DNA from 2 places in the Acidovorax sp. 107 genome. Region 2 is predicted to be linked to the other one. Evidence: predicted binding sites of a transcription regulator. Region 2 holds the regulator's gene; the other holds the start of a gene.
The links. Region 2 encodes FliA, which starts transcription of late flagellar genes. Its sites were predicted from a motif close to CTAAAGTTTNNNNNNNNNNNGCCGNTA; they were not measured.

Region 1: a site for FliA is predicted at 3,792-3,818, ahead of C8C99_RS13625 (FlxA-like family protein). Genes of this name have one in related genera too.

What each region holds. Positions count from the first base shown of each region.
Region 1 is NZ_QBTZ01000001.1:2,895,007-2,909,796, reverse strand. Features, by position in the region: gene C8C99_RS13645 (class III extradiol dioxygenase subunit beta) at 1-190, shown strand, start outside; gene C8C99_RS13640 (Gfo/Idh/MocA family oxidoreductase) at 215-1,168, shown strand; gene C8C99_RS13635 (ATP-dependent Clp protease proteolytic subunit) at 1,248-1,847, opposite strand; gene C8C99_RS13630 (flavin-dependent oxidoreductase) at 1,991-3,307, opposite strand; gene C8C99_RS13625 (FlxA-like family protein) at 3,431-3,784, opposite strand; gene C8C99_RS13620 (RNA polymerase sigma factor) at 3,920-4,750, shown strand; gene C8C99_RS13615 (YdeI family protein) at 4,819-5,421, shown strand; gene C8C99_RS13610 (aldo/keto reductase) at 5,487-6,506, shown strand; gene C8C99_RS13605 (OmpA family protein) at 6,574-7,494, opposite strand; gene C8C99_RS13600 (DUF4398 domain-containing protein) at 7,617-7,994, opposite strand; gene C8C99_RS13595 (mechanosensitive ion channel family protein) at 8,367-9,470, shown strand; gene gap (type I glyceraldehyde-3-phosphate dehydrogenase) at 9,580-10,578, opposite strand; gene tkt (transketolase) at 10,667-12,748, opposite strand; gene speD (adenosylmethionine decarboxylase) at 12,872-13,261, shown strand; gene C8C99_RS13575 (nucleotidyltransferase family protein) at 13,258-14,034, shown strand; gene C8C99_RS13570 (aminopeptidase P N-terminal domain-containing protein) at 14,031-14,790, shown strand, end outside.
Region 2 is NZ_QBTZ01000001.1:2,592,106-2,606,895, reverse strand. Features, by position in the region: gene C8C99_RS12220 (flagellar basal body P-ring protein FlgI) at 1-149, opposite strand, end outside; gene C8C99_RS12215 (flagellar basal body L-ring protein FlgH) at 439-1,161, opposite strand; gene flgG (flagellar basal-body rod protein FlgG) at 1,211-1,993, opposite strand; gene flgF (flagellar basal-body rod protein FlgF) at 2,037-2,777, opposite strand; gene flgE (flagellar hook protein FlgE) at 2,824-4,104, opposite strand; gene C8C99_RS12195 (flagellar hook assembly protein FlgD) at 4,143-4,796, opposite strand; gene flgC (flagellar basal body rod protein FlgC) at 4,815-5,219, opposite strand; gene C8C99_RS12185 (flagellar basal body protein) at 5,256-5,726, opposite strand; gene flgA (flagellar basal body P-ring formation chaperone FlgA) at 6,048-6,770, shown strand; gene flgM (flagellar biosynthesis anti-sigma factor FlgM) at 6,865-7,185, shown strand; gene C8C99_RS12170 (hypothetical protein) at 7,228-7,602, shown strand; gene C8C99_RS12165 (RNA polymerase sigma factor FliA) at 7,717-8,433, opposite strand; gene C8C99_RS12160 (hypothetical protein) at 8,551-9,348, opposite strand; gene flhF (flagellar biosynthesis protein FlhF) at 9,341-10,837, opposite strand; gene flhA (flagellar biosynthesis protein FlhA) at 10,834-12,915, opposite strand; gene C8C99_RS12145 (flagellar biosynthesis protein FlhB) at 12,912-14,066, opposite strand; gene C8C99_RS12140 (protein phosphatase CheZ) at 14,290-14,790, opposite strand, start outside.

The sequences.
Region 1 (14,790 bases), 300 kb from region 2:
CGCCAGCATCCCGCACATTGACTACGTGCGCGAGGCGGGCAGCGAAGGCATCGAGCTGGTGATGTGGCTCATCGCGCGCGGCGCAATGGCCGATGTGGCTGGAGGCAAGCCGCCGAAGCTGGCGCACCGCTTCTACCATGTGCCCGCGTCGAACACCGCCGTGGGCCACCTGATTCTTGAGAACACGTAAAAAACCCGCCAAAGGACACACACCATGACCATCAAAGTCGCACTCGCAGGCGCAGGCGCCTTCGGCATCAAGCACCTGGACGGCATCAAGAACATCGACGGCGTGGAAGTCGTCTCCCTCATCAGCCGCGACCTGGCCAAGACCCAGGAAGTGGCCGACAAGTACGGCATCAAACACGTCACCACCGACCTGGCCGACAGCCTGGCCATCAAGGAAGTGGACGCCGTGATCCTGTGCACGCCCACGCAGATGCACGCCAGCCAGTCCCTCGCCTGCCTGGAAGCGGGCAAGCATGTGCAGGTCGAGATCCCGCTGTGCGACATCCTGGCCGATGGCGAGAAGGTCGTCGCCCTGCAAAAGCAGACCGGCCTGGTCGCCATGTGCGGACACACCCGCCGCTTCAACCCCAGCCACCAGTACGTGCACAAGAAGATCACCGCAGGCGAGTTCAACATCCAGCAGATGGATGTGCAGACCTACTTCTTCCGCCGCACCAACATGAACGCGCTGGGCCAGGCCCGCAGCTGGACGGACCACCTGCTGTGGCACCACGCGGCCCACACGGTGGACCTGTTCGCCTACCAGGCCGGCAGCCCCATCGTCAAAGCCAACGCCATCCAGGGCCCCATCCACAAGGATCTGGGCATTGCCATGGACATGAGCATCCAGCTGCAGGCCGCCAACGGTGCGATCTGCACGCTGAGCCTGAGCTTCAACAACGACGGCCCGCTGGGCACCTTCTTCCGCTACATCGGCGACACCGCCACCTACATCGCCCGCTATGACGATCTGGTGAACGGCAAGGAAGAGAAGATCGACGTGAGCCAGGTCGATGTGTCGATGAACGGCATCGAGCTGCAGGACCGCGAGTTCTTCGCCGCGATCAAGGAAGGCCGCGAGCCCAACGCCAGCGTGGCGCAGGTGCTGCCGTGCTACCAGGTGCTGCACAACCTGGAGCAGCAGCTCAACGCGGGCTGATTTCAAGTAAGAAAGGCCGTTTCCGCCCGACCATCAAGCGCTGATAGCTATCTATTTAATAGTAAATAGCGGCACGGCCTCATCCCTTGAGTGCCGCTTTGTTCTCGATGACGCGCGAGACCAGGCCGTAGTCCACGGCCTCCTCGGCCGACATCCAGCGGTCCCGCTCGATGTCGGCCAGCACCACCTCCAGCGGTTTGCCTGTCTGCCGGGCGATGGTGCCTGCAATCCGCTCGCGCGCCTTCACCATCTCGCGCGCCTGGATGGCGATGTCGCTGGCCGGGCCGCCCGCGCCCCCACTGGGCTGGTGGATCAAAAAGCGTGTGTTGGGCAGGCAGAACCGCCGCTCGCGCGGTGCCGCCAGGTACAGGTGCGTGGCCGCGCTGCCCACCCAGCCGGTGCCGATCATGTTCACCGGCGCAGCGATAAAGCGCACCAGGTCGTGGATTGTGTCGCCCGACTCCAGGTGCCCGCCGGGCGAACTCACCAGCATGTCGATGGGCTCGGCGCTCTCTGCATCCAGCGCAATCAGCCGCCGCGCCACATCGGCGGCCAGCGTGTCGGTGATGGTGCCGAAGACCAGCAGGGTGCGCGCCTTGAAGGCCTTTTCTTCCAGGTACGACGTGCGCGGCTCGGCGCCAGGGGTGGAGGGTGGGGTGTGGGTATCTGGCGTGTCCATGGGGCCAAGTCTTTGAATAGAGTGACAGGACTGCCTTGACGAACGAGACACGCCGGGCGTGACATGGCCCTGCGCTTGCGCGCTCGGCATGCGATGGATGGCGGACCGACTGGTCCGCCCGGTGCTGCTTTGCTTTGGACTGTTCAGCCCACCGCCACGCGCTGCCCCGGTGCAATGGTGGGCGGCGCTGCATTCAGCGTCTCGATGGCAAACCCCGCCGCCGCTTTGTACCGGGCCATGAAACCCTTGCGCTCCTCACGCGGCAGCACGTCGTCGATGTGGTCGAACACCCCGCCGCAGCGCTCGTCCACCAGCCCCAGCAGGCCAAAGGGCCCAGAGCCCCGGTTGCGCAGCACCAGCGCCGAGATGTCCTTGCACAGCTTGTCGTCGTAGGCGCGCAGCGCCTGCGGGCCCACGCCGTGCGCAATCAGCTGCGCGCCAAGCACGCGCGCATCCACGATGGCCTGGCTGGCTCCGTTGGAGCCCACGGGGTACATCACATGCGCCGCATCGCCCAGCAGCGCCACGCGGCCGTCCACCCAGGTGGGCACGGGGTCGCGGTCGATCATGGGGTATTCAAAAATGTCTTTGGCGCCGCGCAGCATGGCGGGCACGTCCAGCCAGCTGTAGTTCCAGCCGTCAAAGTGGTGAGCGAACTCCTCCAGCGCAACGCGCCGGTTCCAGTCGCCGTGCTGCCAGCCGCCCTGGTTGTCCACCGTGATCTCGGCAATCCAGTTGATGGTGGCCAGGCCTGTGGCCGGGTCCGGCGGCGTGATGGGGTAGAACACCACGCGGTGTCGCAGCGAGCCCACGCCCACAAACGAAGCACCCGTGCGCACCGGCACCCCCGGCGTGGTGCCCCGCCACATGATGGCGCCACCCCACTGGATGGGGGGCTGCGTGGGGTGCATCTGCGCCCGCACGGCCGAGTGCAGGCCGTCGGCCGCAATCAGCAGCGAGCCCGCTACTTCACGCTTCTCGCCGTCGCGTGTCTCGACGATGGCGGTGACGCCATTCGCATCCTGCCGGTAGCCCACTACACGTTGCCCCAGCTGCACGGCGTTGTCGCCCAGGCGGGCTTTGACGGCGTGGTACAGCATCATCTGCAGCTGACCCCGGTGCACCGAATACTGCGGCCAGTGGTAGCCCGCCTCCAGGCCGCGCGGCTCGGCATACACCTCGTTCCCGTTGCGGCCCACCAGCGCCCATTCGCGCGCCTGCAGGCCAATGGTGTCCAGCACGTCGTTGCCAAACCCCAGGTCGTGCAGCTCGCGCACGGCGTTGGGCTGCAGGTTGATGCCCACGCCCAGCGGCTGCAGTTCCGGCACCGTCTCAAAGACGATGCAGGGCACGCCGATCTGGTGCAGGGTGAGGGCGGTGGCCATGCCACCAATGCCACCCCCGGCGATCAGTACGGGGTGGGCGGAAGAAGGGTGTGAAGTAGTAGGTGCGCCAGACATGCCGAGATTGTCCATGCAATGGCGGGTGGAGCTTGTCGCGGACGCCGCAGGCCCATGGGGCGCCGGACGCATGCCGGGGGCGGTGTGCTGCAGGTTGGCAGCCTTCTCCCCAAGCCCTACTGCTCAGGCGTAGGTATCGACGTTATTGCCCAGGCCAGAAGATGAAGTCTTTGCCGCCTGGGTCTTCTTTTGCTGCGCGGCATTGGCCGCCGCCTCTTCGGCCTTCGCCACCTGGGACAGTTGCTGCTCTTGCTGTTGCGCGCGCTGTATCGCCGTAATCTGGGCTTGCACCATCTGGATCTGCGCCTGCAGCAGCTTGGCCTTCTCTTGTTTGGCCTTGGCGTCCATGTCGGAACTGACCACGCCCTTGAGTTCCTCCGTCAGTTCACGCAGCTGCTTTTGCAGCTTGGCGATGTCGCTGCTGCCGCTGGAGGAAGAAGGTTTGACGGGGGAGGAGGTGGTGCTGCCAACTTGCATCCCTGGATATCGGCAAGGCGCAGGGAAAGTTGACGGTCCGCTCGCAAAGCGGGCTCTTGAACTGAGCGCCGCCAACCTATGCGAGCCATGGTCTGGCGATGTGCGGCTTGCCGCAGCCTGTGGCACCATGCCCCGATGCAGAACGATGAACATCTGATGGCGCTGGTGAACGCCAGCCGCAGCACCCTGCTGCGCGCCGCCACGCGCCTGCTGGGTCCGGCCGAGGCCGAGGACGCCGTGCAAGACGCCTACGTGCGTGCGCTGGAGGCCCAGGCCCCGGCGCTCAATGCGGCCCAGGCGTGGCTGTTGACGGTGGTGCGCAACCTGGCCATCGACCGCCTGCGGCGGCGCCAGTGGATGGCCCAATGGCTGACCGAAGCCACGCAGATTGCGCTTGGCGATGTTGCCGGTTCGGTCGCGCCCTCGGCAGAGGCCGATGCCGCGCTGGCGCAGCAAGCCACGCTCGCATTGCGGCGGCTGGCGGCGTGCGTGACGCCTATGGAGGGCGCCGCAGTGCTGCTGCATGCGGTGTTCGATGCCAGCCATGCCGAGCTGGCGCAGGCCACCGGCCGGACGGAAACGGCCAGCCGCCAGCAATTGCGCCGCGCATTGCAGCGCCTGCGGCAGGCCGAAGCGCAGTCCCAAACGCAGGCCCGCCACGGTGATGGGCGCGATGAACCCAGTGACGGCGACCCTGCGGTGCTGCGTCTTTATCTGCAGTCGCTGCAATTTCGGGACCCGCAGGCCCTGTGGGCCCTGCTGCGCCAGCCGCCCGTGAGTGCGATGGCGATGCAGCGCTCCGTGCAATCCGTGCCATCGCGTGCCTCGCGCGCACCGGCCACGGTGGGTGGGGTGGTGCAGGTGGGCGGGCAACTGGGCTTGGTGCTCACGCTCGACAGCGTGACACTGTGCGTGTTGCCCCTGGGGCCCTGCGCCGAGCTTGCGCAAGACGTCTTGGTGGCCTAGCCGACCCACCGGCACAGCAGCAATAGCCAGCCCGCCCGGCAGCACGCAGGAAGGACGTTCGCAACACCATGGCCTCCCAGACCACCCCCACCTTCTTCGCCACGCCGCAGGCGTTTCGCCAGTGGCTGGAGCGCCATGCGGCCAGCGCGCCTGAGTTGCTGGTGGGTTTTCACAAAGTGGGCTCGGGCCGCCCCAGCATGGGCTGGTCGGAGTCGGTGGACGAAGCCCTGTGCTTTGGCTGGATCGATGGCATTCGGCGGCGTATTGACGAGCACACGTACTCGATCCGTTTCACGCCGCGCAAGCCGTCGTCGATCTGGAGTGCGGTCAACATCGCGAAGGTGGAGCAGTTGCAGGCGGCGGGCCGCATGACGCCTGCGGGGCTGGCCGCCTTTGCGCACCGCAAGGCCGACAAGTCGGCCATCTACTCGCACGAACAGGCGGGAGTGGCCGAGCTGCCGGTGGCGCTGCAGCGTGCGTTCCAGCGCAACAAAGCCGCGTGGCGGTACTTTCAGGAATCCACACCGCCCAGCTACCGCAAGGTGATGCTGCACTGGGTGACCTCCGCCAAACGCGATGCGACCCGGGAGGCGCGGTTTGCGCAGTTGGTGGCCGCCTGCGCAGCGGGTGAGCGGATCGAGTTGTGGGCGAAGCGGCCACTGGCTGCCTAGGCTCCACGCCTCCACCCAAGCCCGAGCCACCCGGTCGGTTGCCGCGCTTGCCGTAAGCTCGCGGCATGCAACAAAGAACCTTGGGACCTTTCTCCGTCTCGGCTATTGGCCTGGGCTGCATGAACCTCTCGCACGCCTATGGCGCACCGGTGTCTGCCGAGCAGGGCGAGCGCGTGCTGCTGGCCGCGCTGGATGCGGGCGTGACGTTGTTCGACACCGCCACGCTCTATGGCTTTGGCGCCAACGAAACCCTGGTGGGCCGTGTGCTCAAGCAGCAACGCAGCCGTTTCACCCTGGCCAGCAAATGTGGCATGCAGGGTGTTGATGTGAACGGCGACGGCAAGCTGGTGCGCGTGATCGATGGCCGCCCCGCCACGCTGCGCCAGACCTGCGAAGACAGCCTGCGCCGCCTGCAGACCGATGTGATTGACCTGTATTACCTGCACCGCTGGGACAAGAAGGTGCCCATCGAAGACAGCGTGGGCGCACTGGCCGATCTGGTGCGCGCGGGCAAGATCCGCAGCATCGGCCTGTCGGAGGTGTCGGCCGCCACCTTGCGCAAGGCCCACGCGGTGCACCCGATTGCGGCGGTGCAGACCGAGTATTCGCTGTGGACGCGCAACCCCGAGATCGCCGTGCTGGACGCCTGCCACGAACTGGGTGCCGCCTTTGTGGCGTTCAGCCCCGTGGCGCGGGGCTTTCTCTGTGGCGAGCTGCGCGATGTGAGCACGCTCGACGCCAAGGACATCCGCCGCGCCATGCCCCGTTTTGCGCCCGACGCTTATGCGGCCAACCTGGCGCTGCTCGACGGCTACCAGGCCATTGCGCGCGATGTGGGCTGCACGCCCGCCCAACTGGCGCTGGCATGGCTGCTGCACAAGGCCGAGCACATCATCCCCATCCCGGGCACCACCAGCGTGGCGCATTTGCAGGACGACCTGGGGGCTGCCAATGTGCGGCTGGATGCCGCCACCATGGCGCGGCTGGATGCGCTGATCAACGAGCGCACGGTGGTGGGCAACCGCTACAACGCGCAAGCTGCGAGCGAAGTGGATACCGAGACGTTTGCAGACCGCGCAGCGTGAGCGGCGCGGTCTAGTGGGGCCTCAGCACCGCAGCTTCACTGCGGCCTGAGAGGGCGTGTGCGAGGCATCAACGCCCGCGCAAGTTCCCCTTGTCATCCGCAATCACGATCTCCACGCGGCGGTTCATGGCGCGACCTTCGGGTGATGCGTTGTCGGCCACCGGGTGGGCCTTGCCATAGCCGCGTGCGGTGATGCGGCTGCTGTCCACGCCGCGCTGCACCAGTGCATCGCGCACGGCCTGCGCGCGGCGGTCTGACAGGTCCTGGTTGTAGCTGTCGCCACCCACGCTGTCGGTGTAGCCCTCGATCAGCAGCTTGCGGTCCGGGAACTGCTTGAGGAAGTTGGCCAGCTTGTCCAAACGTGGGGCCGCTTGCGCTGACAGCTCGGCCTTGTTGAAGGCAAACAGCACATCGCCCAAGGTCACCAGCAGGCCGCGTTCGGTTTGCTGGGCTTCCATGTCGCGCAGCTGGGCTTCGAGTGCGCGCACACGGTCTTGCGCGGCGTTGGCCTGGGCCATGGCGGCGGTGGCTTGTGCCTGCTGTTGTGCGGCGCGCTGCTCGGCGCTCATGGCCTGCTGCTGGGCCTGTTGTGCGCGCAGGCGGGCGGCATCGGCCTCCTGGGTGCGGGCCTGCAGGCGGATGCGATCGGCTTCGCTGCCGGCCTGCTTGATATTGGCATCGAGCTGGCGTGCGCGGGCCGTGTTGGTGGCAATCTCGGCGCGCTGGCGGGCGATGTACGCCAGGTGGTTGGTCTCGGAGGTGTCCTTGTCATCGGCCCACACGCTGTCGGCCTGGGCCAGGGCATCGGTGGCCTGCTTGAGTTCGAGTTGGGCGTACTGGTTGACGGCCGGGTCGCCTGCCGCAGTGCTCACGGCAGTGCGGGCTTCTTCGAGGGCGGGCGACGGGGTGGTACTAGCGCAGGCGGCCAGCAGGCCCACGGCAATCAGACTGGTGCACAGGGCGGTGGTGCGGTGAAAAAAGCGTGGCATGGTTGGATGTTCCTTGGGTATTGGAGTGAATTCAATCGCGGGGCCATCTGGGGCCTTGGCGCCGGTGGGCGAGAGGCGTAGCCGCCAGGCGGGGCGCACTGGGCACCGCGCAGGGCGCTGGACTAGCGGGGCGAACGGCGGTTGATTTCGTCTTGCAGTGCGCGGATGCTGTCCTGCACCTGGGCCAGGGTGGCGGCATTGCCCGCGGCGTCGGCGCGCGTCTCGGCCACGCGAGCGTCGACCTCTGCCTCTGAGGCCAGGCGGCGCGCGGCCACATAGTCCTTTTCTGCCATGGCCTTCTCGGCCTGGATGAGCTTCTCGCGGGCCTGCTGCAGTTGTACGGGGGCGCTGGTGGCCACCGCCGGTGCCGCCGCTACGCGGTTCACGGTGGTGCGGGTGACCGCCATCTGTTCGGTGGGGGCGGGGGTGGACGAGCAGGCGGCCAGTGCGCCCAGTGCGATTGCCGCTGTGGCAGTGCGGATCAGTGCAGATGAATGCATGGTGTGTGGGACTCCTCTGGAGGTTGTTGGAGACGCCGCACCCGTGTGTGGGGTGGGCAACCAGGGGGTTCTGGTGTTGATGCATTGTTGGGGCCCGCTCAGCGAGCGGGCGTAGGTCCTGCCTCTGTATCGCTGTCGGGCATGTCTTACGAACATTTGCACGCCGGGCGCTGACACTGTGAGTGCGACGGATGTGAAGGCGCGTCGGGGAACTCTCGCTTTGCATGGGCCTCGATCAAGGGCAACACACGCACACCGCGTTGTCCCCAGGCTGCGCCGTCTGCTGCCGATGCCTGTGCGCGGGCTGTTTGCGCACGCCGTACGCCCGCCTTCCACCTATCCCCCTTGCACAACGAAGAGGAGAGTTACTGCATGCCGCCATCCACGTTTTTCATCTGGGTCCAGGAGACCACTTTTGCGGGTGTGCCGCTATGGAGCCTGTGTGTGGCCCTGGCAGCGGCTGTCGCTACCTACGCCGCCATCCTTGTGGTGCTGCACTTGCTGACCCGTCGCGCCAAAGGGTGGGCCACGCAGTCACACAGCGGCATGGCACTGACCCTGGTGGACGTGCTGGAAGGCACGAGCCGCACGCTGATGCTGGTGGTGGCGCTGCTGGTGGGCGCCAGTCTGCTGGACCTGCCGGGCCGTTGGGAGAGCCGCCTGAGCCAGCTGTGGTTTGTGGCCGTGGCGCTGCAGATGGGGCTGTGGGGCATGCGCGCGATCGGCATCGGCGTGCGCCGCTATGTGGAGCGGCACTCGTCCAGCGGCATGACGCAGGTCAGCGCTTCGGCCACGCTGATGTCGTGGGGGCTGCGCACGCTGCTGTGGAGCGTGGTGCTGCTGGCCATCTTGTCCAACGTGGGGGTGAATATCACGGCCTTCATCGCTAGCCTGGGGGTGGGTGGTATTGCCGTGGCGCTGGCGGTGCAGAACATCCTGGGCGACTTGTTCGCCTCGCTGGCGATTGCGGTGGACAAGCCTTTTGAGGTAGGCGACTTCATCGTGGTGGGCAACGTGTCGGGCACGGTGCAGGTGATCGGCCTCAAGACCACGCGCATCCGCAGCTTGCAGGGCGAGCAGATCGTGATGTCCAACACTGACCTGCTCAAGCAGACCATCAGCAACTTCCGCATGCTGGAGCGGCGGCGCATCGTGTTCACCTTTGGCGTGGCTTATGGCACCACCCCCGAGCAGGCCGAGGCGATTCCAGGCGTCGTGCGCAAGCTCATCGAGGCGCACCCAGAGCTGCGCTTTGACCGTGCACATTTCAAGGCACTGGGCACCAACTCGCTGGACTACGAAGTGGTCTACATCGTCGAAGACCCGGCCTACAACCTGTACATGGACCTGCAGCAGTCCATCAACCTGGGACTGCTGCGTGAGTTCAAGGCCATGGGGGTGGAGTTTGCATTCCCCACCCGCACGGTGCACATTGCCAGCACGCCGCCGCAGGCACCTGCCGTGGCGGCGACCTGATTCCGTGGGCCAGTACCGCGCAGGCGGAAAAAAAGCCGGTGGCCTTTGCAGGCGACCGGCTTGAACAGGGTAGTTGCTTCTAGCGCTTTTTCAACTTCTCAAAGAAAGCTTACTTGGCGACCACGCGCACCATTTCCAGGCACTTGTTCGAGTAGCCCCATTCGTTGTCGTACCAGCTAACGACCTTCACGAAGGTGCCGTCCAGCGCGATGCCGGCGTCCGCGTCAAAGATCGAAGTGCGGGTGTCGCCACGGAAGTCGGTGGCCACCACCTTGTCTTCGGTGTAGCCCAGCACGCCCTTCAGGGCGCCTTCGGACTGCGCCTTCATCTCGGCCTTGATTTCTTCGTAGGTGGCAGCCTTATCCAGCTCCACCGTCAGGTCCACCACCGACACGTCGGAGGTCGGCACGCGGAAGGACATGCCGGTCAGTTTCTTGTTCAGCGCCGGGATCACCACACCCACGGCCTTGGCAGCGCCAGTGCTCGAAGGGATGATGTTTTCCAGAATGCCGCGGCCGCCGCGCCAGTCCTTGTTCGAAGGGCCGTCCACGGTCTTTTGTGTGGCGGTGGCAGCGTGCACGGTGGTCATCAGGCCGCGCTTGATGCCCCACTTGTTGTTCAGCACCATGGCCACGGGGGCCAGGCAGTTGGTGGTGCACGAGGCGTTGGAGATGATGGCCTGGCCTGCGTAGGTGGTGTGGTTCACGCCGAACACGAACATGGGGGTGTCGTCCTTCGAGGGAGCCGACAGCAGCACCTTCTTGGCGCCCGCATCGATGTGCTTCTGCGCAGAGACCTTGTCCAGGAACAGGCCGGTGGATTCGATCACCACGTCGGCGCCGACTTCGTTCCACTTCAGGTTGGCTGGGTCGCGCTCTTGCGTCAGGCGAATCTTCTTGCCGTTGACGATCAGGGTGTTGCCTTCCACGGCCACGGTGCCGTCAAAGCGGCCGTGCACCGAGTCGTACTGCAGCATGTACGCCAGGTAGTCGGGCTCCAGCAGGTCGTTGATGCCCACGACTTCGATGTCGCTGAAGTTCTGGATGGCCGAGCGCAGCACGTTGCGGCCGATGCGGCCGAAGCCGTTGATACCAATCTTGATCGTCATAGGGTGTCTCTCCAAGGTTGCAAAATCGAAATCAGGAATTTGCCGCCGCGCGCCCGCTGGCAGCGGTGCGCAGCGGGCAAAGGGAGTCTTACCGGGCCTTTTTGGCGGGTTTGAGGCGCGCGGCGCCAATGGCCACCAGCACCGCGTCGGCCACGTTCTCTTCGGTGAAGCCGAAATGCTTGAACAGCACGGGGGCCGGGGCCGATTCGCCGTAGGTGTCGATGCCCACCACGGCGGCGCAGCCGTACTTCCACCAGCCGTCGGTCACACCCATTTCCACCGCTACGCGGGGTACGCCAGCGGGCAGCACGCTGCTCTTGTACTTGGCGTCTTCGCGGTCGAAGGTGGTGGTGCTGGGCATGGAGACCACACGCACGGCGATCTTCTTGTCGGCCAGCAGGCGCTGGGCCTTCAAGGCCAGCTGCACTTCAGAGCCGGTGGCGATGATCACGGCCTGGGGCTTCTTCTTGATGCCCACATCGGCGGGCTCGGACAGCACATAGGCACCGCGGCTGATGTCGCCCAGGTCGCGCTTGGGCGCGTAGGGCAGGTTCTGGCGCGACAGGGCCAGCACGGTGGGCTTGTTGCGGTTGGACAGGGCCACGCTCCAGGCCACTGCGGTTTCTGCCGTGTCACCCGGGCGCCAGACATCGAGGTTCGGGATCAGGCGCAGGCTGGCCACGTGCTCGATGGATTGGTGCGTGGGGCCGTCTTCGCCCAGGCCGATCGAGTCGTGCGTGAACACGTGGATCACGCGCTGCTTCATCAGCGCGGCCATGCGAATGGCGTTGCGGCTGTAGTCGCTGAAGGTCAGGAAGGTGCCGCCGTAGGGGATGAAGCCGCCGTGCAGCGCCACGCCGTTCATGATGGCGGCCATGCCGAACTCGCGCACACCGTAGTTGATGTGGCGGCCACCGATCTTCTGGCCTTCGGCCACTTCGGTCTTGACCACGTTGCCCTGCATGTCGAAGCGCAGGTTGGGCGTGCTCTTGGTGTTGGTGAGGTTGGAGCCCGTCAGGTCGGCGCTGCCGCCCAGCAGCTCGGGCAGGGCGGCGGTGAAGGCTTCCAGCGCCAGCTGGCTGGCCTTGCGGCTGGCCACGGTCTCGCCCTTGGTGTGGGCGGCGACCACGGTGTCCACGGCCACTTGCGCAAAGTTGGCGGGCAGGTCGCCGTTCATGCGGCGGGTCAGCTCGGCAGCCAGTTCGGGGAAGGCTGCGGTGTAGGCGGCAAAACGTTTGTTCCAGGTGGCTTCGGCGGCAGCGCCTGCTGCCTTGGCGTCCCAACCGGCGTACACGTCTTCGGGGATGGCGAAGGGCTCCGCCGTCCAGCCCAGGGCTTCGCGCGTGAGCTTGATTTCTTCGGCTCCCAGGGGCTCGCCGTGGGCCTTGGAGGTGTTGGCGCGGTTGGGGCTGCCCTTGCCGATGTGCGTCTTGCAGATGACGAGCGTGGGGCGCTCGGTCTGCTTCTTGGCTTCCGCAATCGCGTCCGCCACCTTGTCGGCATCGTGGCCGTCGATGGGGCCGATCACGTTCCAGCCGGCGGACACAAAACGCAAGGCCGTGTTGTCGGCAAACCAGGGTGTCACCTGGCCGTCGATGGAGATGCCGTTGTCGTCGTACAGGGCGATCAGCTTGTTCAGCTTCCAGGCGCCTGCCAGCGAAATCGCTTCCTGGCTGATGCCTTCCATCAGGCAGCCGTCGCCCAGGAACACGTAGGTGTTGTGGTCCACCACCGCATGGGCTTCGCGGTTGAACTCGGCGGCCAGCAGCTTCTCGGCCAGCGCAAAGCCCACGGCGTTGGTGATGCCCTGGCCCAGCGGGCCGGTGGTGGTTTCCACGCCGGGGGTGATGCCCACTTCGGGGTGGCCGGCGGTCTTGCTGTGCAGCTGGCGGAAGTTCTTGAGCTCGCTCATGGGCAGGTCGTAGCCCGTGAGGTGCAGCAGCGAATAAATCAGCATCGAACCGTGGCCGTTGCTCAGCACAAAACGGTCGCGGTCAAACCACTGGGGGTTGGTGGGGTTGTGCTTGAGGTGGCGAGCCCACAGGCCCACGGCCATGTCGGCCATGCCCATGGGGGCACCGGGGTGGCCGGAGTTGGCTTGTTGAACGGCGTCCATGGCCAATGCGCGGATCGCATTTGCCATCTGTTGGGATTGCTGGGTGTTGGCCATGGGGGAGTGGTTCAGGGTGGGAGGTTCAGGGGAAACCCGGCATTTTACCGGCGCGGCTTTCACCCGCCTGAATCGGCCAGCCGCACGCTGGGCGCAGGGCGGCAATGCACTACAGTGCGGGCCATGCAAGGACTGCACCTCACCGCCGATCTCCAGGGCTGCCGCTGCGCCAGTGCCTGGCTGCTGGACGCCACCGCCCTGGGCCGGGCCTGTACCGATGCGGTGCGCGCCGCCGGACTGCAGGCCGTGGGGCAGTTGTTTCATGAGTTTCCGGCCACGGTGCACGGCCCTGGTGGGGTGACCGCTACTGTTTTACTAGCAGAGTCGCACCTGTGTGTACACACCTGGCCCGAGCAGCGCGCGGTGACGCTGGATGTGTATGTGTGTAACTTCGGCGCCGACCATTCGGCCAAGGCACATGCGCTGATGGACACGCTGCTGGCCTTGTTCCAGCCCACGGCCGTGGATCGCCATGCGCTGCAGCGGGGTGTGGTGAGCGGGGTGGCGGCATGAGTCCTGTTCACCACCAGGTGCCCGCATTGCTGCTGGCCGCCGGCCGGGGCGAACGCATGCGCCCGCTGACCGACACCACCCCCAAGCCCCTGCTGCAGGTGCAGGGTCAGCCGCTGCTGCAGTGGCACCTACAGGCCTTGCTGGATGCGGGTGTCGAGAGGGCGGTGATCAACACCGCATGGTTGGGTGGGCAGATCAGCGGGTATTTTCCCAGCGTTTTTGCCTCCAAGTGCAGGAAAAATATGCCTGAACAGCTATCAATTTCATACTCTCACGAGGGGGTGGACTTTGGTGGCGCGCTGGAAACTGCCGGGGGCATTGCGCGCGCGCTGCCCCAGCTGGGGCCGGTGTTCTGGCTGGCGGCGGGCGATGTGTTTGCGCCCGACTTCGTGTTCGACAGCGCCGCGGTAGCGGCCTTTGAGGCCAGTGACTATCTGGCCCACCTGTGGCTGGTGCCCAACCCCGCCCACAACCCGCGCGGCGACTTTGGCCTGTCGGCCGACGGCTTGGCGCTGAATCTGCCCGCCGCCGACCCCGCCCCGCGCTACACCTACAGCACCATCGCCCTGCTGCGCGCCGAGCTGTTTGCGCTGCCCTGGTGCGACATTCCACCGGGCAACCCGGGCGGCATCAAAGCCCCGCTGGCGCCCCTGCTTCGCCGGGCCATGGACAATGGCCGCGTCAGTGCGCAGCTCTACACCGGCCGCTGGACCGATGTGGGCACGCCCGAGCGGCTGGCCGAACTCAACACCCTTTCTCTCGACGCGCCATGAACACCACCGTGCCTGCCTCCGTCTATGCCCAGCGCCGCGCGCACCTGGCTGCCCAGCTGGGCCCCGGGGGCATTGCCATCATCCCCACGGCGCTGGAGCGTCCACGCAACCGGGACAGCGACTTTCTGTTCCGCCACGACAGCTACTTCTATTACCTGACCGGCTTCACCGAGCCCGGTGCCTGTCTGGTTGTGGCGGCGGATGGCCGTAGCACGCTGTTCTGCCAGCCCAAAGACCTGGAGCGCGAGATCTGGGACGGCTACCGCCTGGGCCCGGCCGCTGCGTCCGCAGCCTTGGGCGTGGACGCCGCGCATTCGATGGCCGAGCTGGACAGCAAGCTGCCGCGCCTGCTTGAAAACACGGCCTGCGTCTGGTACCCGTTTGCCACCCACAGCGGCCTGGCCGCGCGCGTGGAGGGCTGGCTCAATGTGGTGCGCGGGCGGGTGCGCTACGGCGCCATCTGCCCTGCCGAGCAAAACGACCTGTGCACCTTGCTCGACGAGATGCGCCTGTTCAAGGACGCGCACGAGCAGGACATCATGCGCCGCGCCAGCGCCATCAGTGCGCAGGCTCACATCCGCGCCATGCAGCGCTCGGCCCGCATGCTGCGCGCCGGGGAGGATGTGCGCGAATACCACCTGGATGCCGAGCTGCTGCATGCGTTCCGCGACGCGGGCTCGCAGTACCCGGCCTACAGCTCCATCGTGGCAGCGGGTGCGAATGCCTGCGTGCTGCACTACCGTGCCGATGCAGCGC
Region 2 (14,790 bases):
CTGCGCACACCCTGCACCGCCGCCACTTCCTTGACGCGCAAGGCCTGCGCCGGCGTTGCCAGGCCTGCGGCCACAACGGCCAGCAGCAGCCACAGGGCGCGCACGGTGCGGGGCAGGGGGGAGTGGGACGAGGCTTTCATGGCATCCATTGTGGTGGGCCATGGCCAGAACTAAAACCCAAAAAGAAGCAGGTTCACCGGCTTATTGGATGGGTCTGGAGCGCGCTTTCACGGGGTGAGCGCAGGCGTGCGCCGCTCGCGCTCTGGCGAGTGACTTTTTGAACAAAACAGCCGGATGTGCTAGTGCTATATGCGCAAGCAGCTATCAAATTGGTAGTGATGGATGGCGCGCACCCCGCCGCCGCCCGAGAGGGCGCCGATGGGGCGCAGCGCCGATGTCCCGGCGCCAAGTGCGTGGAGATGCCGAAGCCCTGGGCGGTCAGAACGGCGTGACGGTGTTGAAGAACCGGCCCAGCCACCCCATGGCCTGGGCTTCGTTCTGCGCGCCGCGTCCGCGCGATTCGACGCGCACGTTGGCCACCTGGGTCGAGTTCACGATGCTGCCGGGCTGCAGCGCGCGTGGGTCCACCGTGCCCGAAAAGCGCAGCACATCCACGTTCTGGTTCACGCCGATCTGCTTCTCGCCGGCGATGACCAGGTGGCCGTTGGGCAGCACATCCACCACCGTGGCGGTGATGGAGCCGGTGAAGGTGTTGGCGCTTTCGGTGCCACCCTTGCCCGAGAACGCGTTGCCGGACGAAGCACCCACGCCCAGCTTGTCGGTGAAGCTGGTGCTGGTGAAGGGCAGGGCGGTCACGCCCGCGGAGACCTTGGAGTCGCGGTCCACCGTGGACGAGGACTTCTGGCTGGCCGTCACGTTCTCCACGATCTGGACGGTCACGTTGTCGCCCACCAGGCGTGCGCGGCGGTCTTCAAACGCGGGGCGGTAGCTGGCGTTGTGGAACAGCCCGCCGGTCACCGGGGGCGGGGTGCGCGGTGCAGCGGTCAGCGGCGGCGGGGTGGTGGGCAGGATGTCCACCGGCGGCGGTGGCGACAGGGTGGCGCAACCGGCGCACAGCAGTGCTGCGCCCAGGGCGGGGACGCCCGCGCGAAGCGAGCCAAGTGCCTGCAGCAGGCGAAGGGAGCGTGTGAAAGTGCGCATGGCGAAGGTCCTGGGCGAAAGCGCGGGCGAAAGGGAGGTCACAAGGGGGTCACAGCTGGGCCAGCTTGGCCAGCATCTGGTCCGAGGTCTGGATGGCCTTGGAATTCATCTCGTAGGCGCGCTGGGTCTGGATCATGGTGACCAGCTCTTCCACCACGTTCACGTTGGAGGCTTCCAGAAAGCCTTGCTTGATGATGCCCAGGCCGTTCGTGCCAGGGGTGCCTTGCTGGGGCTGGCCGGACGCGGCGGATTCCTTGAACAGGTTCTGCCCGATAGGCTCCAGGCCGGCCGGGTTGATGAAGCTGGCCATGGCCAGGTTACCCACGGTCTGCGGTTGCGTATTGCCCGGGACGGTAACAGCCACGGCGCCTTCGGCGCTGATGCTGACGCTGGTGGCGTTGGCCGGAATGGTGATGCCGTTGACCACGGGCAGCCCGCTGGATGTGACCATGCGGCCCTGCGCATCGACCTGGAAGGAGCCGTCGCGGGTGTAGCCCACGGTGCCGTCGGGCATGGTCACTTCAAAGAAGCCGTTGCCGTTGATGGCGACGTCCAGGTTGTTCTTGGACTCCTGCAGGCTGCCCTGCATGAAGTTGCGGCTGGTCGCCACGGTGCGCACGCCCAGGCCCAGGTGCAGGCCGGTGGGCAGCTGGTTCTGCTCGGTGGTGTTGGCGCCCACCTGGCGCAGGTTCTGGTAGATCAGGTCTTCGAACACCGCGTTGTTGCGCTTGTAGCCGGTGGTGGAGACGTTGGCCAGGTTGTGCGAGATGACGTCGAGCTGGGTCTGCTGGGCAGACATGCCGGTCTTGGCGATCCAGAGGGAGTTGATCATGGTGCTTCCTTATGGCGGGTGCGTGCGTGGGGTGGCAGCGGCATCAGCCGTTCATGCTCAGCAACTGGCTGGCGGTCTTGTCGTTGGTTTCGGCGGTCTGCAGCAGCTTCATCTGCTGCTCGAACTGGCGCGATGCAGCGATCATCCCGACCATGCATTCGACCGGGTTCACGTTCGAGCCTTCCAGCGCCCCTGACAGCATGCGCGCGTTGGCGTCATTGGGCATGGGGTCGCCCGAGGTGGTGCGAAACAGCCCGTCGTCGCCGCGCTTGAGCGGGTCTTCGGGCGTGGGCGTAGCCAGCTTGAGGCGGCCGATGGCCTGGGCGGGCTGGCCCGGAATCTTGGAGGTCACGGTGCCGTCCGACCCGAGCGATACATCGGCCCCGGGTGGCACGTCGATGGGCGCGCCGCCGTCCGACAGCACGGGCAGTCCGGTGGGGGTGAGCAGCTGGCCCGTGGCCGACACTTCAAAGCTGCCGGCGCGGGTGTAGGCCTCGGTGCCATCCAGCCCCTGCACGGCAAACCAGGCATTGCCCGCGGCCATCGCGTCGAGGTTGCGGCCGGTGCGCTGCACGGGGCCAGGGGTGTTGACGTAGCCCGAAGTGGCCTCCAGCGCAAACACGCGCGTCTTGGCGCCGTCGCCCTGCAGGGGCACCGAGCGGAAGGTGGACATCTCGGCGCGGAACCCGCCGGTGGACACGTTGGCCAGGTTGTTGGACAGCACCGCCTGCCGGTGGGCGGCGGCGTTGGCGCCTGTCATCGAGGTGTAGATGATGCGGTCCATGGGGGCTCTCCGGTGTCCTGTACGGGTTCAGTAGGGGCTCAGCCGGTCAGCGCAGGTTGACCAGGGTGGACATCACCTGGTCTTGCGTCTTGATGGTCTGTGCGTTGGCCTGGTAGGCGCGCTGGGCGGTCATCATGTTCACCAGCTCGGCCGTGAGGTCCACGTTGGAGTCTTCGAGGGCGCCGGAGCGCAGCGAACCAAAGCTGCCATCCGTGGCGGTGCCGACGACGGGCTGGCCCGACTCGAACGTGGCCACCCAGTTGTTGCTGCCTACCGAGGCCAGGCCCTGCGTGTTGCGGAAGCTGGACAGCGCGAGCTGGCCTTCGGCACGCGTCACTCCGTTGGAGTAACGGGTCATGATCATCCCGTTGTTCTCGATGTTGATGCCGGTCAGCTCGCCCGAGGTGTAGCCGTCCTGGCTCAGGTTGGACACCGCGAACTTGGTGCCGAACTGGGTCACCTTGTCCAGGCTCACGTCCACGGTGTAGGTGGGCAGGTTGTTGGGGTTGGGCGGCGTGGGGTTGACGGTGAGCGGCAGCGAGAAGCCGGTGGCGGGTGGCGTAGCCACCGGGCCGGTGATGGTGCCGTTGTTGTCGAACGTGATCTGGCCGATGGGCGTGGCCACCACAGGCGGCACGGCCGTGGGGTCGTCCAGGGCGTCGTACACGTCCCAGGTGTTGTCGGTGGCGGTTTTTTGGAAGTACAGGCTCACCGGCTTGGCGACCCCTTGGCTGTCGAACACGTTGATCGACGTGCCATAGGTGGCGCGTGGCGTGGCCGGGATGGGGGGCGTGGCCGCAGGGTCGCCTGCGGCGTCGGTGGCGCGGGCATCCAGGTTGAAGGCTGCCGTGATCTTGGTGGTCTGCTTGGCAGGGATCGGCTCGGAGGTCGGGAACACCATGGGGATGGGGTCGGTGCCGGAGCGCAGGCCGGTGACCGGGTCCACCGGGAAGCCCATCACCTTGGCGTTGTCGTTGGTGATCATGTTGCCTTCCTTGTCCAGCTTGAAGTTGCCGGAGCGGGTGTAGGCGGCGGTGCCATCGGGCAGGGTCAGGCTGAAGAACCCGTTGCCGTTGATGGCCACGTCCAGGCTGTTGCCGGTGATGGTCAGGTTGCCCTGGGTGAACTGCTGTGCCACGGCAGCGACTTCCACCCCGATGCCCGCGTTGGAGCCACCGGCAGAGCCGATGGCCGAGGCCACCATCTCGGCAAACTCGGCCCGCGAGGCCTTGAACCCGACGGTGTTGGAGTTGGCAATGTTGTGCCCGATGACATCGAGGTTCTTGCTGGCGGCGTTCAAGCCGGACAGGCCTTGCTGAAAACTCATGGTGTTCTCCTGTTGACGCGATACGAAGCGGGCTGGTGTTACACCAAGGCCTTGATCTGGCTGTAGTTGATGGTTTTTCCGTTGGACAGGCTCAGCACCAGCTGTCCGTCCTCGGCGCCTGCGGCCGTGACCTTGGCCAGGCTCAGAGCGGTGGAATCCAGCTTGGTGGAGCCATTGACGGCGGTCACGCGGAACTGCAGTGCATCGGTGGCGCCGGTGTACTTGCTGGCGTCCCAGTCGAAGGTGTGGCGGCCTGCTGCCTTGGCGCCCAGGTCGATGGTGTCCACCACCTGCCCGCCTGCGGTCGTGACCTCGATCTTCACGTTGGTGGCGGCCGAGCCCAGCTCGAAGCCGCCCTTGCCCGCCTTGTCCGCCACCGCCAGGCTGGAGCCCTCGGTCAGCACGTTGCGGCCGACCAGGGCGGTGCCCTGCATGACCTGCAGCGAGTTGAACTGCGCGGCCATGCTCTGCATGGTCTGGTTCAGCTGCTGGATGCCGGTCACCGTGTTGATCTGCGCGATCTGCGAGGTCATCTGGGCGTTGTCCAGGGGGTTCATCGGGTCCTGGTTGTTCAGCTGCGCCACCAGCAGTTTCAAGAAGCGGTCCTGGGCTGCCGAGGGGTCGCTTGCGGCATTGGCTTTGGTGGACGCATCCGTGGTGGTGGTAACGGCGTTGGTGGCACTGAGAATCATGGTGGGGTCTCCCGGGAATTACTGGCCCATCTGCAGGGTCTTGAGGAGCAGCGACTTGGCCGTGTTCATGACCTCGACGTTGTTCTGGTACGAGCGCGAGGCGGAGATCATGTTGACCATCTCCTCCACCGCATTGACGTTGGAGTGGGTCACGTAGCCCTCGGCGTCTGCCGACGGGTGGCTGGGGTCGTGCACGCGGCGGCCGGGCACATTGCTTTCGCTGACGCCGCTGACCTTGACGCCCGCAGAGCTGTCGGCCCCCATGGGTGCCGTCTGGAACACCACCTGGCGTGCCTTGTAGGCCTGTCCGTCGGGGCCAGCCACGGCATCCACGTTGGCCAGGTTGCTGGCCACCACGTTGAGTCGCTGCGACTGCGCACTGATGGCGCTGCCCGACACGTTGAAGATCGAAAACATGGACATGGGGTGGCTCGCTTTCTGCGCTGCAGGTCTGGCTGCTTACTGGCCCTGGATGGCGCTGAGCATGGTTTTGGCGTTGCCGTTGATGAACCGCAGCGTGGCTTCGTAGCGCACAGCGTTGTCCACGAAGTTGGCGCGCTCGCGGTCCAGGTCCACCGAGTTGTTGTCCAGGCTGGGTTGCGTCTGCACGGCATAGCCCAGCGCGCCCTGCCGGTCGATGCTGGTGCTGGAATTCACGGTGGGCAGCGGGATATGGTGCGGATCGGTGGTGCCTGCGGTTCCGTACGAGCCGCCGGTGGCCAGCCGCGTGACCGCCGCTCCAGCGGTGCCCGTGGCGGAAGAGGTCATGCCCGTGGCCTCGCGCAGCGCGTCGCCAAACTTGAAGTCGCGGGCCACGTAGCCGGGCGTGTCGGCATTGGCAATGTTGCTGGCGATGGCGCGCTGGCGTTCCCCGCGCAACACCAGGGCGTTGCCGTGAAAATTCAGCTGGTTGGTCATCTTGTCAAGCATGTGTGCCTCACACCGTCGGTTGCAAAGTCGCCAGCCCCGGGGGCTTTTTGGCGTTGCTCGATTATGGAAACCGCGCCTTTTTTCTAAAGCGCGAAGAACTGGCAAATGGATGCGCAGTTCCGGGTTTTGCGCATGGGCCATCTGCCTATAGTTCCAGGGGTGAAATGGCCCCTGCCTTCCGTAGCGCACCGTGCGCGGGCAGCCTGGCCAGCCGATGCCCAGGAGGCTCCCATGACCATCCGCTCCTTTTTCTCTCCTGCCAACCATGGCGCCGCGCTGCGCAGCACCACCCGGTCGTTGCTGGCTGTGCATGCCCGCGCCATGTTGCGTCGGTTGTGCCTGGTGGGCGCCGTGGCTGGGGCCGCGCTGGGCACTGGTGGTGCTGTACACGCCCAGTCGGCGGCAGACCCCGCGGCAGATCTGGGCCCACTCACCCAGCGCTGGCTGGACGATGCGATGTCCCGCAACCCGTCCTCTGCACTGCCTTTGCGTATGGAAGTAAGTGTTGGCTCACTGGATTCGCGCCTGCGGCTGGCGCCCTGCGCGCGCGTTGAACCTTATCTCCCCGTGGGTGCCCGCCTGTGGGGCCGCACACGCCTGGGGCTGCGCTGCGTGGAGGGCGCCACCGCATGGAATGTGTTTTTGCCAGTGACCATCAAGGCGTTTGGCCCGGCCTGGGTACTGACCAACAATGTGGCACCGGGTGCCGTGCTGACGGCCAATGACGCCACCGAGGCCGAGGTAGACTGGGCGGCCGATGCCTCTCCTGTCATGGCCAATCCCGACCTGTGGGTGGGCCAGACCGCTGCCCGCCAGCTGGTGGCAGGGCAGGCGGTGCGCCAGGCCATGGTGCGAGCCCCTCTGCTGTTCAAGGCCGGCGCACAGGTGAAGGTGGTGGCTCAGGGGCCGGGTTATGCGGTCAGTTCAGCGGGTCAGGCACTGACCGCAGGCTCTTCCGGGCAGACTGTGCGCGTTCGCATGGAGAATGGGCGCATAGTAAGTGGAACTGTGAATGATTCTGGGACAGTGGACGTCACTCTGTGATGACGCCCTGGCAATAAATGGCTAAAGTCCGGGCCAAATGGGTCGAAAACATTGCTACTGATGCCCCACATCCAACGGGGTGGTGGAGAGAGCGATGAAGATAGGTCAAACACCGGAACTGCCGGGCGGGTTGCCGCCGACGGGGCTTGCCAAGCAAGCCAAGGCCCCAGCAAGCGCTGCTGAAGGCGCCGCCAAAGACGCGCTCGTTGCGTCATCCGCCGGTGTGCCTGTCACTGTTTCTACCGCTGCCCGGGCGCTCAGCCCTTCCACCCGCAGCACGGCTGATTTTGATGCGGGCAAGGTCAAGGCCGTGCGCGCTGCCATCGAAAAGGGCGAATTTTCGGTGGATGCCGAAGCCATCGCCGACAAGCTGTTGTCCAACGCCCAGGAGATCCTGTCCCGCTCGCGGGGCTGATCGGCGTTTTGCTCCCCGGCGCAATCCATCGCACAATGCGCCATGTCTCTGGAAGAATCCCTCTCGGCTGTTGAGCAGCTGATCGAACAAGTCTCGACCGCACTCCTGGCGGCAGACCCTACCTCCCTGGAAAAACACAGTACGGCCTTGCGTGATGCAGCGGCCGATTTTTCGCGCGCTCTGGAGCAAGCGGCCGCGCGTGGCATGCCTCTGCCGGCGTCGCTGCAAAAGCGCGCGGATGCTATCCGCACCATGCTGGCCCTGCATCGTGAAAGCCTGGCCCGGCTTGCCGCCAGCACCGACCGCCAGGCCGCCGGCCTGCTGCCTCCGTCCAATGCAGCGTCTACCTACGGTGATGGCCTGGGCACGCGTGGTGCTGCGCCGGGCGTCGCGCGCATCTACCGCTCAGCGGGCTGAGCGCGCCTCATTTCTCAAAAGGGTTTTGTGGCCGGGGGCCACATGCGACACCCTAGGAGCCTGGTTGGCACACGCCACGGCCCTCGCGGCGCCCGGCGTGGTTGGCGTACGCGCTCAGTGCGCGCGCATCTTGGCCCGCAGCCGGGCGATGGACTGGCTGTGTAGCTGGCACACGCGCGACTCGGTGACGCCGAGCACGGCGGCGATCTCCTTGAGGTTCATGTCATGTTCGTAGTACATGCCCATGATGTGCTGCTCGCGCTCTGGCAAGGTTTTGATGGCGTTCACCAGCGATATCTTGAGCCGCTGGTCGCGCAGCAACTCCACCGGGTCGGCCGCGCTGTCGGCAACGTGGCGGTCCAGAAAACCGTCCTCGTCGTCGTTGCCATGCGTCATGTCTTCCAGGTACACCAGCTGGGTACCCCGCACCTTGCCCAGCAGATTCTGGTAGTCCGCCAGGCCCATGCCCATTTCGCCCGCTATCTCTGACTCCAGCGGGCTGCGGCCCAGCTTTTGCTCCAGCCGGTGTACGGCATGTTCAATGTCTTTCTGGCTCTTGCGCGAGCTGCGGCTCATCCAGTCACCCTCGCGCAGCTCGTCGAGCATGGCGCCCCGGATGCGCTGGGTGGCAAAGGTTTCAAACTGCACGCCCTGGGCGACTTCGTAGCGGGACAGTGCTTCGGCCAGGCCCATCATGCCGACCTGGATCAAGTCGTCCAGCTCGACGTTGGGAGGCAGCTTGGCGATCATGTGGTGCGCAATCCTCCGCACCAGCGGTACATGCTGGCGGATCATGGCATCGCGATCAAGCTGGCCTTTGGCGGTGTACATAGAGAGGGTGTTATGCACTGGTAGGGCGGGTAGGCAATCTTGTTCTCAAGCCGCAGGAGGGGCCATCGGAGTGCTTCGGGTCAACGTGGGTACGTAGAGATGCATCACAGGCGCTGGTCAATGGCTCCGCACAAAATGCGCAGGCATGCCTGCCAGGTTGCTGGTGGGCAGGGCAGCCAGCGCTCCGTTCATAGTGCCCGCATTTTCCAGCAGTTGCAAGGCTAGGCGCTGCAGCTCCTGGGGGTTCTGCGTGGCAATGGTGGTGGTCCGTATGGGGCCGCCCAGATGGCGCTCGGCACAGGCCTGCAGCGTCATCAACTGGGACTGGGCCTTGCGGCGTTCGGCGGCCGTGTTGCTGTGCAACAAAGCCGCCACCATGCACGGCAACCCGGTGTGCAGGGCAATCTGCTTGAGGCTCTTGTAGCTGGTCATCACGCCCGCTGCCCCACTGCCCATGACCACCAGTGGCACCGTGGCCGTGTGGGTGAGCAAAGGCCCCAGGGTGGAGGCGGGGGCGTGAATCACCATCAGGCCATAGGTTCTGAAGTAGGGCAGCAGGCTCTCCATGGGCGAGCGTGTGTCGCCGCTTGCCTTGCGGCTCAGATGCTGCAGCCCCTTGGCCGCCGGAATCACGGCGAGCGAAGAGGCCGTGGCGCCCAGGTTGAGGCTGGCACCGTCATTCCATGTGGCATGTTGCAGCAGGTGCAGCAGCCCGGGGCTGTCGTCGGATTCCTGCGCCGTTCCGTCAAGCACCACCACCGGATAGCCCAGCCGCTGCAGGCTCGCACAGATCTGCCACAGCGTTTCCAGTCCATTCGCCGTGTTGCCCTGGCTGGCGACCGCCAGCAACCGAAGCTCCGCCTGCGGAGTGAGGCTGTGCAGGCTGGCGGCCTGGTGAAAACCCAGATCAAGCATCGACCAGCCCCCCCTCCGTCACCGTGTCGGGAGAGTGCGAGAAAAAGAAGTTCAGGTCCGTGGCCTTGGGATCGAACGCCGACTTGGCCGGCGCACGCATGGACGCGCTGATGAGCTGGTGCGCGTTAGCACGTTCCCAGTCCTCGGGTACGCGCTGGCCGTTGGTCACGCCGCGCAGCACCATCTGGTGGCGGATCAGTGCATCGATGGCGGGGCCCAGCTTCACGGCTTCGTCCACCTTGGACAGGATGGCTTGCTGCGATCCGTCGGTCTTGAAGGCGGTTAGCACGTCGTCCAGCGTGTCGCCATGGCAGCCCGCATTGAGCACCAGCAGACGGTTCACGTTGGGCAGGTCCAGCACGTCCAGCATGTCGCGCTTGCGCGGGTCGCGGGGTGCCACACCGGTGGTGTCGATCAGTACCATCTTCTTGCCGCTGAGCAGGCCCAGCAGGTCTTGCAAGGCTGCGCGGTCGTGCGCCAGGTGGGCCACGATGCCCAGCATGCGGCCATAGGTGCGCAACTGGTCGTGGGCGCCCACGCGGTAGGTGTCGAGTGTGATCAGGCCCACGCTACCAGGGCCGTGGATGCGTGCGCACATCGCTGCCAGCTTGGCGGTGGTGGTGGTCTTGCCCACACCGGTGGAGCCGACCATGGCGAAGATGCCACCCTGTTCGTAGAGGGGTGGATCGGTCTGGTCGGTCTTGAGGTTGCGCTCCAGCACCTCCATCAGCCAGCGCACCGATTCGCCGGCCGACAAGTCTTCCGGCATGCGTTCGAGCACGGCACGGGCCAGCGACGGGGAGTACCCGGCACGGATCATCTTGAGCATCAGGTTGGACTGGATCGGGTTCTGGCGCGCTTGACCCAGCCAGGCCAGCGTGTTGAATCGGTCCTCGATCAGTTCCTTCATCGCATGCAGTTCGTTCATCACGCTCTGCTGGTTGTTCGACTGGATCAGGTGGGCGCTGGGGGCCTCTTGCCGACGGCGCGGCGGCTCGGGCGGGATGTCCATCGGGATGGTGCGCAGCGGGTTGTGGCGTGCCACGGAAGGCGCGGGCATGCGCTCGCGTTCGGGCTCCTGGTCGCGGCTGCGTTCAGACAGTGTCTGGGGCTCCGACGGGCCGTTCAGTGCCTCGTGGCGGCGGCGCAGCATGCGTTCGCGCACATAGTCCTGGAACGACAGCGTGCTCATGGCCAGCTGTTCGGTGTCTTCCTCGACCGGGTTGCGGCCCAGGCCCGACGCCGCTGCCGGCTGGCTGGCGCGTTGTAGGGCGCTGCGCCCGGTGCTGGGCGCCAGCAGGGGCGCGTTGGAAGAGGCCATGGGCGCACCACCGTCCAGGGCAGACAGTGTGTCCTCGGCCGTGGCCACCACTTCGACGCCGTTGGCCGTGGGGCGGTTGGACAGGATCAGCGTGCCGTCGCCAAAGGCCATGCGCGCCTTGGCCAGAGCCTCCCGGGAGGTGGGGGCGGTAAAGCGTTTGATGTTCATGCTGATGCACCTTTAAGGATCGGCCCAATACGGATGGTGTGGGTCTCTGGAATTTCACTGTGTGCCAGCACCTGCAGGCGGGGCGCTACGCGGCGCACCAGGCGGGAGATGGCATTGCGGATCTGGTCGGGAACCAGCAGGCAGGCGGGCAGGCCCATCTCTTCCTGCTTGAGGGCCACTTCGGCGGCCTTCTGTGTGAGGATGTCGGCCACGCCCGGGTCCAGCGCGGGCCCGGCGGTGTTGCCCAGGGCTTGCACCAGCAGGCGCTCCAGGCCGGGCTCGATGGCAATGACGTTGAGCTCGCGGGTGGGGCCGTAGATCTGTTGCACGATGGCGGGCGAGAGCGCGATGCGCACGCGGCGGGCAAGCTCGACGGGGTCCGAGACGCCACCGGCATGCTCGGCCAGCGTTTCGATGATGGTGCGGATATCGCGGATGTGCACAGACTCTTCCAGCAGCAGCTGGAGGACTTTCTGGAACGTTGCGATGGAGACCATTTTTGGAACCACTTCTTCGATGAGCTTGGGGGCCAGCTTGGCCACGTGTTCCACCAGCTGCTGCGTTTCGGTGCGGCTGAGGAGCTTGGCGGCTTGCACTTGCATCAAGTGTGACAAATGGGTGGCCATCACGGTTTCGGAATCAACGACGGTAAAACCCGCCATTTGTGCGGCTTCCTTTTGCCGGTCGTCGATCCAGTGTGCTGGCAGACCAAAGGCGGGGTCGGTGGTGGCCGTGCCGATCAGTGGTGTGGTGATGCCGCCGGGGTTGATGGCCAGGAACATGCCCGGGAAGGCCTCGCCTTCGCCCACCACCACGCCACGCAGCGTGATGCGGTAACCGCTGGGCTTGAGTTCGAGGTTGTCGCGCACGTGCACGGCAGGGGGAAGGAAGCCCACTTCTTGCGCAAACTTGCGGCGCACGCCCTTGATGCGGGTGAGCAGATCGCCCTGGCGGCTCTTGTCCACCAGGCTGATGAGGCGGTAGCCCAGCTCCAGGCCCAGCAGGTCCACGGGCTGCAGGTCGTCCCACGTGGCCTCGCCATCGGTGACGGGTGGGGGTGGAGCTTCGACCACGGGCGGCACCTTCTGCCGTTCGTACAGCACCCAGGCGCCGTAGCCCAGCAGGCCGCCCATGGTCAGGAACACGACATGCGGCATGCCGGGGATCAGGCCCAGCAGGATCAGGATGCCGGCCGTGACACCCAGCACGCGGGGCGACATGAACAGCTGCTGCACGATCTGGCGGCCCATGTCATGGTCCTTGCCCACGCGCGAGATCACCATGGCAGCCGCCACCGAGATCAGCAGGCCCGGAATCTGCGCCACCAGCGCATCGCCAATGGCCAGCAGGATGTAGCTGTCTGCGGCTTGCTTGGCCGACAGGTCGTGCTGCAACACACCAATGGCAAAGCCGCCAATGATGTTGATGAGCAGGATCAGGATGCCCGCGACGGCGTCGCCGCGCACGAACTTGGAGGCGCCGTCCATGGAGCCGAAGAAGTTGGCTTCTTCTGCCACTTCTGCGCGACGACGCTTGGCTTCTTTTTCGTCGATCAGGCCGGCGTTCAGGTCGGCGTCCACCGCCATCTGCTTGCCGGGCATGGCGTCCAGGGTGAAGCGGGCCGACACTTCGGCAATGCGCTCCGCGCCCTTGGTGATCACCACGAAGTTGATCACCACGAGGATCGCAAACACGATCAGACCAACGGCGAAGTTGCCGCCGATCAGGAAGTGGCCGAAAGCCTCGATCACTGCACCCGCTGCACCCGGGCCCTGGTGGCCTTCGAGCAGCACCACACGCGTAGAGGCCACGTTCAGCGACAGGCGCATCAGCGTGGTCAGCAGCAGCACCGAAGGGAAGGCCGCGAAGTCCAGCGGACGCAGCATGTACGCCGCCACCATCATCACCATCAGCGCGACGGCAATATTGAGCGTGAAGAAGGCATCCAGCAGCCAGGGCGGGATGGGCAGCACCATCAACGCCAGAATCGCCACCACCAGCAGCGGTGCCGACAGGCCCTGCAGGGCGCTGGCGTTGGTGCCCGCCCATTGCTGCAAAGACTTTACGGAGGTGTTCATACGGCAGCACCTTGCACCGTGGTGCGGTTCAGCGGATCGAGTTCAGGCGGCACGAAAGGCTCCACCAGGCTGTCGGGCATGCGGCCTTCGCCACGCAGCGCGGCCTTCAGGCGGTACACATAGGCGAGCACCTGGGCCACGGCGGTGTAGAGCGTGGCGGGGATGGCCTGGTCCAGTTCGGCATGGGCATACAGTGCGCGGGCCAGCATGGGTGACTGCAGCACGGGCACGTTGTGCTCCTTGGCCACGTCACGGATCTTCATGGCGATGAGGTCGGTGCCGCGCGAGATGACCTGGGGCGCGCTCATGGTCTTCTCGTCGTACTTGAGGGCCACCGCATAGTGGGTGGGGTTCATCACCACAAAATCGGCCTTGGGCACGGCGCCCACGCTGGCGCGATCGGCGATCTCGCGCTGCTTCTGGCGGATGCGGCCCTTGGTGTGGGGGTTGCCGTCCGACTCCTTGTGCTCCTGCTTGACTTCCTCGTGCGACATCTTCAGTCGCTCCTTGAAGAAGTACGCCTGCAAGGGCACGTCCACCAGCGCCGCCAGGAACACGACGAGCAGCAACAGGCTCATGCCCGAGGTCAGCCAGTCGGCAATCTGGCGAATGGCCATGGGTGAGGGCTGCAGCACCAGCATGGCGACGGTTTCGATGCTGTTGCCCAGGAACTTCCAGGCCACATAGGTCAGGATGGCTGTCATCAGCACCATCTTGGCCACGTTGGCCATCTGCTGCTTGGAAAACAGGTTGGCCAGCCCGGAGATCGGGTTGAGGCGGCTGAACTGCGGCGTGATGGGCTTGGCGCTGAGGATCCAGCCACCGGCCCCGATGGCGCTGATCAGCGCCGCGGCACTGGTCAGCGCGGCAAACACCGTGCTGGCGATCACGCCCACGATGACCATGTCCTGCAGCCGGGAGAGCATGGTGCCCGGTGCCATCACGGTGGCGGCATTGAACGCCAACTGCTGGCTCATGGCCCACTGCAGGCGGTCCATCAGTTGGGGGGCCAGCAGCAGCATGCACGCGGCGCCCGCACCCAGGATGGCCAGGTGCGACAGGTCGCGCGAGCGCGCCCCTTGGCCGTCTTCGCGCGCTTTTTGCAGCTTGCGCTCTGACGCGGGGAGGCTTTTTTCTTGGCTGGATTCCATGGTGGCATGACGGCTGGTGTCATGCCATTGTCGTGAGCGACCTGGAAATCTAAAGGCTGATAAGGGGGCTGCAGCCCCCTCTTTTCGGTAGTGCCCGGGGTGCTTTCAGTGGAGGGGCTTCACCTGGGCTGCACCTTATACCCTCACCCTGGTACTTCAAAAATGATAGCGCTCCGCGCATGCTGCACTAGCACTTGAAGCCAAAAATGCCGAAATTTCAGGGTCAGAAGCCCAAGCTGGCCAGCAAATCGTCCACCTGGGACTGGTCGGTGACCACGTCGGGGGTGTTCTCCGGGTCCACGACGGGGCCTTGCAGATGCGCAGCGCGAGCGGGTTCGGTGGCGACCTGGGCGTTGGGAGGGGCCGTCTGGATGAGCAATTGCACCAGCTGCTCTTCGATGGTGGCCGCCAGATTCACCACGCGCGCAATCACCTGGCCGGTGAGGTCGTGAAAATCCTGCGCCATCATGATTTCCGTGAGGTGCGTGTCTGCCTCTTTGGTCACGCGCTCCACGTCGGTCAGGAAGTTGAAGATCTCGCCCTTGGCCACGGCAGCCACCGGGTCGGCCACCAGGGAGGTGACAACCCGCCGCGTTTCCGTCGCGATGTAGTCGTGCTGGGCCTTGGCCTGTTCGACGCGGTTGAGCACCTTTTCGGCGGCTTCCCCGGTCAAGCGCGCGATGTAGGACAGTCGGCTCTGGGCGTCCGGCAACTCGCCCATTGA